Regions from separate parts of the Bombilactobacillus sp. ESL1187 genome, predicted to be linked through region 2. Evidence: predicted binding sites of a transcription regulator. Region 2 holds the regulator's gene; the other holds the start of a gene.
What was found. The regulator NrdR, encoded in region 2, represses ribonucleotide reductase genes. The targets are predictions, from matches to a motif close to ACACNATATATNGTGT.

Region 1 (5,512 bases), 790 kb from region 2:
GTTTGTTTATTCTCCTCAGCGGGCGTTTTCCATTCGTACATACCTTCCGGAATGCTGGAACGAATAAACAAAGTGAGACTTAAGCCTTGATCGACATGCTCTTGCGCAGCGGCGTAGGTGTCGATGACTTTGCGCATATCGGTATCATAGGCAGAACGATAGTAAGGAATAGTATCGTTAGTCAGATGTGGTGCTGGGAAATATAATTTGCCGTTCTTTTTTTCTTGGCGTTCTTCCACTAACCAGGTAATTGGTTGCAAACTGGCACTAGTATCATCAATATAAGAAATTGAACCCGTAGGAGCCACGGCTAAGCGGTAGGCATTGTACAAACCAGTCGCTTGGACTTTATGTTGTAATAATTGCCAGTCTTTTTGAGTAGGAATAAAAATATCTTTAAATAAAGCTTGCACCTGGGGATCTTGCGGCGCAAAGGAGCGCTGCGTATATTTCGCAAAATAAGAACCGTCAGCGTACTTGGATTTGGCAAAATCGTGAAACATACTGTGTCGTTCACGGGCAATCTGATTGCTTTCGACCAAAGTCCAATAATTTAAGAGCATAAAATAAACGCTGGTAAATTCGAGGGCTTGTGGTGAGCCATACTCAATCTGGTGAGTTGCTAAGAAAGTATGCAACCCCATCGCCCCTAAGCCGATGGCGTGGTTCAGCTCGTTACCGTGTTTAATCGACGGTACGGCGTCAATTTGTGAATGATCGGAGACAAAAGTCAAAGCACGGGTCATGACGCGCACGGATTGACCAAAGTCTGGACTAGTCATTAATTGGGGAATATTCGTCGAACCAAGATTACAACTGACATCTTGTCCCAATTGCACGTAGTCTTGTTTGTCATTTAATAAAGATGGTGTTTGGACTTGTTGAATTTCGGAGCACAGGTTACTCATAATAATTTTGCCCGCCACTGGATTGTGGCGATTGGCGGTATCAATATTTAGAATGTAAGGATAGCCAGATTCTTGTTGTAATTTACTAATTTCTAGCTCTAAATCACGTGCCTGAATCTGATATTTTTTGATTTTGGGATTAGCCACTAACTTGTCATACTCTTGAGTAATGTCGACGTAAGAAAAGGGCTGGTGGTATTCGCGTTCCACACTGTAAGGACTGAATAAATACATTGGCGCGTCTTGGCGCACTAATTCATAAAATTTATCAGGGACAATAATGCCTAAGGAGAGGGTTTTGACACGGATTTTTTCGTCCGCATTTTCTTTTTTAGCAGACAAAAAGTCTAAAATATCGGGATGAAAAACGTTGAGATAAACAGCTCCTGCTCCTTGACGCTGCCCTAATTGATTACTGTAACTAAAACTATCTTCCAATAATTTCATCACGGGTAAAACACCGCTCGAAACACCTTCGACCCCTTTGATAGGGGCGCCAGCTTCTCGCAAATTAGACAAGGTAATACCCACACCGCCGCCAATGCGCGACAATTGTAATGCACTGTTGATGTTACGACCGATGGAATTCATGTCGTCAGTTATTTGGATTAAAAAGCACGAAACAAACTCGCCACGGCGCTTTTTACCCGCATTTAAAAACGAAGGCGTGGCGGGCTGATAACGTTGATGAATCATTTCATCAGCTAATTGGTGTGCGAGTTGCTCATCACCGTCTGCAAAATATAAAGCATTATTTAACACCCGGAGCTCATAATTTTCTAGATAGTAGGCACCATCGTTGGTTTTTAACGCATACTGATTGTAAAATTTGTAAGCAGCCATAAAGGATTTAAACTGAAAATGTTGTTGCAGTAAATATTGGTAAAGTTCTTTAATAAAAGCTGGCGAGTATTGCTTTAAAAAAGCTGCTTCTAAATAATCAGCTTGCACTAACTTTTGTAACTGGCTTAATATATCTGGTTCCATTTTCAGATTAGGTTGAACATTTTCTTGCCAGAAAGCCTGGAGTGCGGCTTGGTCACGATCTAAAGGGATCTGTCCGTTAACCGGAATATTTAATTCGTTATTTAGTTTAAAGTAATTAACTTTAGCGATATCAATGTTGTTTAGACTCAAGTTGCTCCACTACTTTCCTGAAATTTTTAACATCGGCCGCGGTGCCGTTAAATTCATAATCGAAAACAACGGGGACACCTAAGCCAGCAGCGATATCTTTGGCAGTATGAATGTAGAGTTCATTGAAGTTGCGATTACCACTGCCGACGACACCGACTAATTGTTGGGCATTATTTTGAAAACCTAAAAAGTCAATGACCGCATCCATCATATTGTCATCATAAGCGGGCACAGCTAACAAGTACGGACCGTTCATGACGTGATAAGGATTAGCATCATTAATCTCGTAAGCAGGTAGCTTAACTTTTTGAATAAAACGGCGGGTTTGACCAGTAATTGTATAGTAAGCAATTTGCATTATTGCACCAGTGCTTTCAATTCGCTCGGGCAAAAACCAATGATCGGGGGCTGACTATCCGTGACCACGACGGGGACGCTTTGAAATCCTTGCTGTTTGAGGTAAGTTAAGGCCTGAGGTTGTTGATTAATGTTATGTTCTTCAAATTGAATTTGGTGATCATTCAAAAAACGTTTGGTCATTTTACATTGTATACAGCCATCTTTGGTAAAAATCTTTACTGATTGATTCATGAAAAAACCTCCTTAATGATGAAAAAATCACGGTAGTGCGCACCGATCAATTTTCGATTAAAAGTTTCACAGTTGAGTTGTACTGGCATTAGTTAACCAGTTGTTGCTGCGGAACTTTTGATCGGAATAACTGAGCCCAATTATAAAACCCTACTAGTCAAAATACAATATATTGTGTTTGATTCGAAATCGAACCACATGATAGTGTGGTTGCCAGGCTTGGATTTTGGGTAAGAAAAAAATAAAAAACATTTGTTCGCTGCATAAGTCAAGTGATTTTTTTATTAAGTTTTTTTCAATTACGCTGATGACAGTTACGTAGGTCGGAAGGTTTTCACTAGACTTGGACAGTGCAGTCAGTGTGAAAGTGAGCTATAATAAATCTAATTAAATTTATCTGGAGTTTGGAGAAAGCAGGATGCAATTAAACTGGAATTTATTAGGGGTTGGCGCGTGGTTAATTGTTTTTTGTTTGGTAGCGGTGATTATCTTTGATATTCGACGCCGTCATTTAAAAATGATTGTCGTGCACCGCAAGCACCACTCATTAGGCAATGTCTGCTGGGATTTTTGTGAGTTTATTGGCGCTTTTGTGTTAGTGGGCTTTATGTTTTATATGACTTTTTTAGATAAAGTTGATGTGAAAGATGCACAGCGCGTTCAATTGAGCTATACGGTTAAACCTCTAGTGATGCAGACCAAGAATGGTCAAGGTTATTATGTAGAAGTTAAGTCAGCAGACAATAAAAAAACGGTTAAGTATTATAATTATTGGGTCCAAGGAGCTAAGTACAGTATTCCGGGCAATAATGCCTCAGTTTTAGATGGTAATCAATCAGCTAGTTTAAACGCGAAGAACTATCCGTGGCCAAATACGAAACGCTATGATCAAAAATATCAGCAAGCATATGTGATGATGATGGTAGCTCATTATAAGAATAACTGGCGCAACGGCTTAGGCGTTCATGCCGGTAATGTCGCGACGGATTATGCATTGATTCGTATTCCTGGAACCACTTTTGTTAAAACATTGGATTAAAAAAGTTCCTCAATGACTATTGAATGAGTCAAATTGAGGAACTTTTCTTATGGTTATTTATTTAGCTGCTTTTTTGGGCAGCTTTTTCAAATTTTGAGCATTAATCACAATTTTATGGTTCAGTTCAACGACGTTATCACTATCTTGTGGATCAAAGTCTTCAATATCTAATAAAACGGCATTGGTATAGATCTTTTCAACCGTGCCAACGAAGGGCTTTTCTAAATCTTCTTCGACTGAACCTTGTAATTTGTCGCCGACTTTAATATTGGCAATTTTCATGTGTAGTTCCTCCTAGACTAATTAAACGTGGAGTTGGTTTTGAGTTTAAACGGGGACCATTGATAGTGCACCATGCTTGGTGTTTTCCCATTTTGGTAAAATTCTTGGAAAGACTGTACGCCAAATGTTGAGCACTATCAAGCAACAGTAGCTTAAAAAGATAGAGCTACCAGAATTCCTGGTCGGTAGAATTCTTAAGTACTATCTTACCACAGATAGTTGCCAAAGAAGGATTATCCGGTCGTTAATTGGAAGTTGAAACGATAAAAATAAGGCTTACTTTGGGCCTGGGTTCTTTAATTGAACAATTGAAAAGGAGTAAATTAATGAAAAAGATTATTGTTATTACCGGTGCGAGCGGTGTAGGTAAGACGACCGTCAGTCATTATTTGACGCAAGCATACCAAATTCCGAGTGTTGTAACGCATACGACGCGTCCGCAACGCGTTAACGAGCAAAATGGTGTGGATTACTATTTTGAGACGCCCCAGAGTTTTCTCTTAAATGATTATCTAGAACAAGTTACATATGCTCACCATCAATATGGCTCTTCGCGCCAGGGCTTACAGCGGGCTTTTGCGAAAGCTGAGATAGTTAGTATCGTTTTAGACACTAAAGGTGCTTTAACGTATTTAAAAGCTTATCCCCAGCAAGTAGTCATTTGGTTTATAACTGCTGATCGGCAAGTTTTACAGCAACGGCTGTTGCAGCGTGGAGATCAAACGGCAGCGATTCACCAGCGGTTAACCAGTCAAGAATTTGCGCGTGACTTGCAACTGCCGAAGGCTTTAAAAGGTACAGCGCTGGTTTTGACTAATGATGCTTGGCCCCAATTAAAGCAGACCATTGATCAATTGATTACAAAGATGTCATAAAATTCGGGATTTGTAACGGTTTGTTTGTTTGTTTGTAACATGATTGCAATGTAAGAAGTGTACTATTTTGATTGTTAAGTTATTTCCAAATTAAATTCAAATCAATTCTCGTAAAAATAACTTGTTACTTATTCTCGGAGGCGAACAATTTTCATGATTTCTAAAAAACATTTTCTTAGTTTAATTGCTGCAGGTGTTATTGGTATTTCTACTTCTACATTTTTAAGTCATAATCAAGACGCACAAGCTGCTAATGTTGGTGATGGTGTGACTGTTACTAGCAACAATCAAGTCGGTTTGCGGAGCCAACCAAATAATGCTGGCACTTTAACTGGACAATATGTTTCGAACGGATCTTCTTGGGCTGTGACACAAATTAGTGCTGATGGTCAATGGTATAACTTAGGTCAAAATGATTGGATTCCAGCTAATGATGTTACAGACATGACAGAAGCCCGGAATGCGAAAGTTCAAAAAGTAATTAACATGGCACAAATTCAAGGCGGTAAGCCTTACGTTTGGGGCGCTAAAGGACCAAATTCCTTTGATTGCTCCGGTTTAATGTATTACGTCTTTAAACAAGCTTTAGGTGTCGATATTGGTGGTTACACAGTAGCGCAAGAAAGTGCTGGTCCGAAGGTTTCTGTAAATGATTTACAACCTGGTGACTTAGTTTTCTG
Region 2 (5,512 bases):
AATCGAATTACCTCTAGCCCGAGTGCTAGGGAAGATGGAAATTGCGGGAATTAAAGTTGACGCGACCACCTTACAGCAGATGAAAGTGCAATTAGATGAGCGGTTAACAAATTTAGAAGCAGCTATTTATGATAAAGCTGGTCAAAAATTTAACATTAATTCTTCGCAACAATTAAGCAAAATTTTATTTGAAGAGATGGGCTTAAAGCCCATCAAAAAGACTAAAACGGGCTATTCCACTTCTGTAGATGTTTTGGAAAAATTAAAAGATCAAGCACCAATTATTGCGGATATTTTGGAATATCGCCAGGTCGCCAAAATTCAATCAACGTATGTGCTTGGTTTATTAAGTGCGATTGCCCCTGATGGCCGAGTTCATACTCGCTATTTACAAACACTGACGCAAACGGGACGGCTTTCGTCAATTGATCCCAATTTACAAAATATTCCTGCGCGTGATGAAGGACGTGCTATTCGTAAAGCATTTGTACCCAAAGAGTCATCTTGGCAATTATTTTCCAGCGACTATTCCCAAATTGAATTACGGGTTTTGGCTCATTTATCAGGTGATGAGCATATGCAACAAGCCTTTCAAGCTGATTATGACATTCATGCGCACACGGCCATGAAAATTTTTAATTTGGATAGTATTGATGATGTGACTGCGAATATGCGCCGGAAGGCCAAAGCAACTAATTTTGGGATTGTTTACGGGATTAGTGATTATGGCTTAGCCAAAAATATTGGCATTTCCCGCCGTGAAGCGGCGGAATTTATTCAAGCCTATTTTGAACAGTATCCCAAAGTGAAACAATACATGGATCAAATGGTGCAAAAAGCCCGCGAAGATGGTTATGTCGAAACAATTATGCACCGCCGGCGCTATCTGCCAGATATTCATGCAAAGAATTTTCACTTACGATCTTTTGCGGAACGGACAGCCATGAATACCCCGATTCAAGGTAGCGCTGCTGATATTATTAAGATTGCCATGATTAATATGCAACGGCAGTTGCAACAACAACATTTACAGGCACGAATGTTACTACAAGTGCATGATGAATTGATTTTTGAAGCTCCTAGTACGGAAATTCCCATTTTGCAAGAATTGGTGCCACACGTGATGGATACCGCTGTGAAGTTGGATGTACCTTTGAAAGTAGAATCAGCAGCTGGTCAAACATGGTTTGACGCGAAAGGATAAAATAATGCCAGAATTACCAGAAGTAGAAACAGTCCGTCGAGGCTTAAATCAATTAGTTAAAGGACAAAAGATTGTTAATATTGAGGTGCTGTATCCGAAGATTATCGTCAATCCCTTACCAGAATTTAAGAAAGATTTGATTGGTGCGACGATTACCGATGTGGGGCGCCGTGCTAAGTATTTACTATTTCATTTTGATAATGATTTGACAATGATTAGTCATTTACGAATGGAAGGTAAATATCAAGTTCGGGATCAAAAAAGTGATTTTGATAAGCATGTGCATATTATTTTTGAACTAGCCAATGGCCAGTATTTAGGTTATCGTGATGTTCGCAAATTTGGGCGCATGGAAGTTGTGCCCCGGACTGATGAGTTAACCACTAAAGGAATTGCTAAACTAGGTCCGGAACCCTTAACGCCGCAGTATACCTATGATTCATTGGTTAGCGGTTTACAGCGTAAAAAGAAAAATATTAAAGCTGTGTTACTGGATCAGCAAGTAGTTTCAGGCTTAGGTAATATTTATGTCGATGAAGTTTTATGGATGGCTAAAATTCATCCTGAGCAACCAGCCAATCAATTAACTGACGAACAATTACAGGCATTATATCCGGCCATTGCGGATGAAATAAAAACCGCCATTGCCGCTGGCGGAACCACGATTCGCAGTTATGTTGATGCCACCGGTCAAAAGGGCCAATTTCAATTACAATTAAAAGTCTATGATCAAGAAGGCCAACCCTGCCAACGTTGTGGCACGGTAATTGAAAAAATTCGCGTGGCGGGCCGAGGGACACATTATTGCCCGCATTGTCAACGGTTGAACTAATGGGGCGTGCGATTGGAATTACCGGCGGTATCGCAAGCGGTAAAACAAGTGTCCGTCAATTACTTAATCAAGCGGGCTTTTTAGTAATTGATGCTGACCACATTGCTCACCAAATCTTGGATACCAAAACGCCAGCTTTTAAAAAAGTGATCCAACAGTTTGGAACTCAGGTTTTAACTGCCGATGGGCAGTTGAATCGCTCTGCTTTGGGGCAAATCGTCTTTGCCGATGCGAAACAATTGGATTGTTTAAATCAAATTGTGCAACCAGCAATTCGTCAAGAATTGGTGCGACAAATTCAACAAGCACAAGCAACTTCACAAACTGTTTTTTTTGAAATTCCACTTTTATTCGAACAGCATTATGAGCAAATTGTGGATCAAGTTTTAGTGGTTTATGTAACCCAGCAAGTTCAATTACAACGTTTACAAGAAAGAAATCATTTAACAGTTCAACAAGCATGTAGTAGAATAAAAAGCCAATTACCACTTCAACAAAAATGTCAATTAGCCGATTTTGTTCTTGATAATACTGGTGATTGGCAGCACTTACAGCAACAAGTTGACCAGTTTTTACAACAAGTAATTAAGGAGTAAATTATGATTTGTCCTCAGTGTCAAAAAAATTCTTCTCGGGTTATTGATAGTCGCCCGAGTGACGAAGGCCGGGTGATTCGTCGGCGCCGTGAATGTGAAAATTGTGGATATCGGTTTACAACTTTTGAGCGGATTGAGCATACTCCCGTTTTGGTCATCAAAAAGAATGGTAATCGTGAAGAATTTAGTCGTGAAAAAATTTTACGGGGCATTGTGCGTGCCGCTGAAAAAAGACCAGTGACTTTAGAGGCGATGAATCAATTAGTTAGTAAAGTCGAAGCTAAGATCCAAGCAACGGGTGAAAGTGAAATCAATTCGCGCCAAATTGGTGAATTTGTGATGCAAGAATTAGCCGGTGTCGATGATATTGCTTATATCCGCTTTGCCAGCGTTTATCGTCAGTTTAAGGATATTAACGGTCTGATGCAGGAAGTACAAGAAATGATGTTAGCTCAAAAAAACCAGGCAGAAAGCGAGACAACTGACGATGACGCAAGCGATGATTGATCCACTGTGGGGCTATTGGGTAATTGGTAGTAGTACGCTCACACAATTGGATTATCAGGTTTTAATTGACTTATATCAACCCATTATTGGGAGTGATGCTTTGAGCTTGTATCAGTTATTGTGGCAGCATCAAGTCCCCTTAGTTTCCCAGCGCAAAGCTCATTCTCAACTTTTAAATTTATTGGATCTTGATAGCCAGCATTTTTATCAAGCGCGGATTAAATTAGAAGCCGTCGCTTTACTGCAGACTTTTCAAAGTAAAGATAGTTGGGGTGATTATTTAATCTACCAATTGCAGAGGCCACTAGCAGGAGCTAATTTTTTTCAAGATAGTATTTTAACCACTTATTTACAAGAAAAAATTGGTCAACCCGATTTTCAACAATTATTTAAAAAGTATCATCCTCAACTCCGCAATTTAGACCAAGCCAAAGAAATTACGAAAAGTTTTTTGGAAGTATTTCACCTGTCTCACAAAGTAGTAGATGCCAAAGTTGAGTCTGATGCTCAACTTTCTACTGTTAATCAGCCCAATTATCGACCGACGGAATTAGCGACTTTTGATTGGGATTTCTTAAAGATTACTGTGCGTTCATACCACGTTGCGCCCCAGCAAATTGATCAAAATCAGTCAGAGTTATTTAATTTGCATACTTTCTATGGCTTATCCGAAGTTGAATTAGCGCAGGCAATTGGGCAAACGCTAAACGTGCAAACTGATCAAATTGATTTGCGCCGTTTAAAGTCCTTGATCCAAAAGCAATATGAACAACGGGTGAACTTGAAGACTGCAGCTTTGCCTAGCGCAGCTAAAAGGCCACCGGTGACTAATTTATCCACTAGTCAAAAAAAATTAATCAAGGCCGCGCAGAACCAAGCGCCGGCAGAGTTTTTAGCTAATAAAAAGCACCAAAAAAATGGTTTTGTGGGTAGTTCTGAAACTAGTATTTTGCGGAAGTTACAGGCACGCATGGTTTTACCAGCGGAAGTAGTGAACATTTTGGTAAACTATGTTTTGGATAATTCGCCCACTTTAACGCAAGGTTTTGTGGAAAAAATTGCTAATGATTGGGTGCAGCACGGAATTAAGACCGCACCGCAGGCCATTAAATATTTACAGGACTTTCCGCAAAAGCAAACCAAGAAAAAACGTTCAACTACAAATAAAAAAGAGTCCGGAACTGATTGGTCCAAAACCCCAAGTCAACAGGTTAATTCCGAACAATTAGCGCAGATGCAACGGCAATTGCGACAGTTACAAGATCATTCTGAGTGAGGTTAGATAATGGAAAAGTTATCGCAATCATTAGCCAAAATCATTAAAGGCCACCAATGGCAAAATCATTATCAAGATTTATTAAGAAAAGCGTTAAGCGATGAGGATGTGCAACACTTTTTAACGGCACACAAAGACCAAATCACCCAGCCAATTTTACAAAAAGGCTTGGATGCTATTTATGAATTTGTGCAAGCTAAAAGCCATATGCAAGAATTTGCTGCGGGTTATCAGCCGCGGCTGATTTTTAAGAATCAAATGATTCAAGTTACCTATGCTCCTGATGCGCAATTGGTAGCACAAAAAAAGCAGCAACGCTTTGAACGAAACTTTATGACCATTGATATGGCAAGTGATATCCGGCAAGCGGATTTAACTGACTTTGGCACGGGCGCTAGTGGGCGGCAAACGGCGTTGATGGCTGCTTTGAAGTTTGTCTTGAATTATTCCAAAAATGAATTTACACCAGGCTTGTATTTATCAGGAGATTTTGGTGTTGGTAAAACTTATTTATTGGGAGCGATTGCCAAAGAGTTGGTTAATCAACAGGTGGCAGTTTTATTAATGCATTTTCCAACTTTCGCGGTGCAAATGAAGAATGCCATTTCTGATAATTCTGTCTTAACGCGGATTGACGAAATCAAAGCGGTACCGATTTTGATGTTGGATGATATTGGCGCTGACTCATTGAGTTCGTGGGTGCGAGATGAAGTTTTAGGAGTCATCTTACAATACCGGATGCAAGAGAAATTACCGACCTTTTTCTCCTCTAATTTTGCCATGAATGATTTACAAAAGCACTTGGCAGTCAACCAACGTGGTGATCAAGAACCGGTGAAAGCAGCACGGATTATGGAGCGCATTCGCTTTTTAGCACGAGAGGTGGTTTTATCAGGACCCAACCGGCGCTTTCAGAAATAATTATGGATTGTAACTTGCAAAATTGAAAAGCGCGTGGTTTAATATGGACATAGTCATAAAGCTTGGACTGCAGGGAGAGTTAGCCAGAGACTGAAAGCAACTCATTAAAAGCTGAACCATTACATTGATGTTAATAAGTACGTGGTTGGTCGCATTAAAGACTGTGAGATAAAGTT

Region 1: nrdH (glutaredoxin-like protein NrdH) is a predicted target of NrdR. The motif match lies at 2,799-2,814, and genes of this name have one in related genera.

The regions. Positions count from the first base shown of each region.
Region 1 is NZ_JBYLTZ010000001.1:610,453-615,964, reverse strand. It holds gene nrdE (class 1b ribonucleoside-diphosphate reductase subunit alpha) at 1-2,030, opposite strand, end outside; gene nrdI (class Ib ribonucleoside-diphosphate reductase assembly flavoprotein NrdI) at 2,026-2,403, opposite strand; gene nrdH (glutaredoxin-like protein NrdH) at 2,403-2,636, opposite strand; gene AC3B5B_RS03125 (LVIS_2131 family protein) at 3,055-3,675, shown strand; gene AC3B5B_RS03120 (DUF2187 domain-containing protein) at 3,733-3,957, opposite strand; gene AC3B5B_RS03115 (AAA family ATPase) at 4,284-4,832, shown strand; gene AC3B5B_RS03110 (C40 family peptidase) at 4,986-5,512, shown strand, end outside.
Region 2 is NZ_JBYLTZ010000001.1:1,402,864-1,408,375, forward strand. It holds gene polA (DNA polymerase I) at 1-1,204, shown strand, start outside; gene mutM (DNA-formamidopyrimidine glycosylase) at 1,209-2,036, shown strand; gene coaE (dephospho-CoA kinase) at 2,009-2,632, shown strand; gene nrdR (transcriptional regulator NrdR) at 2,636-3,139, shown strand; gene AC3B5B_RS06565 (DnaD domain protein) at 3,120-4,415, shown strand; gene dnaI (primosomal protein DnaI) at 4,425-5,336, shown strand.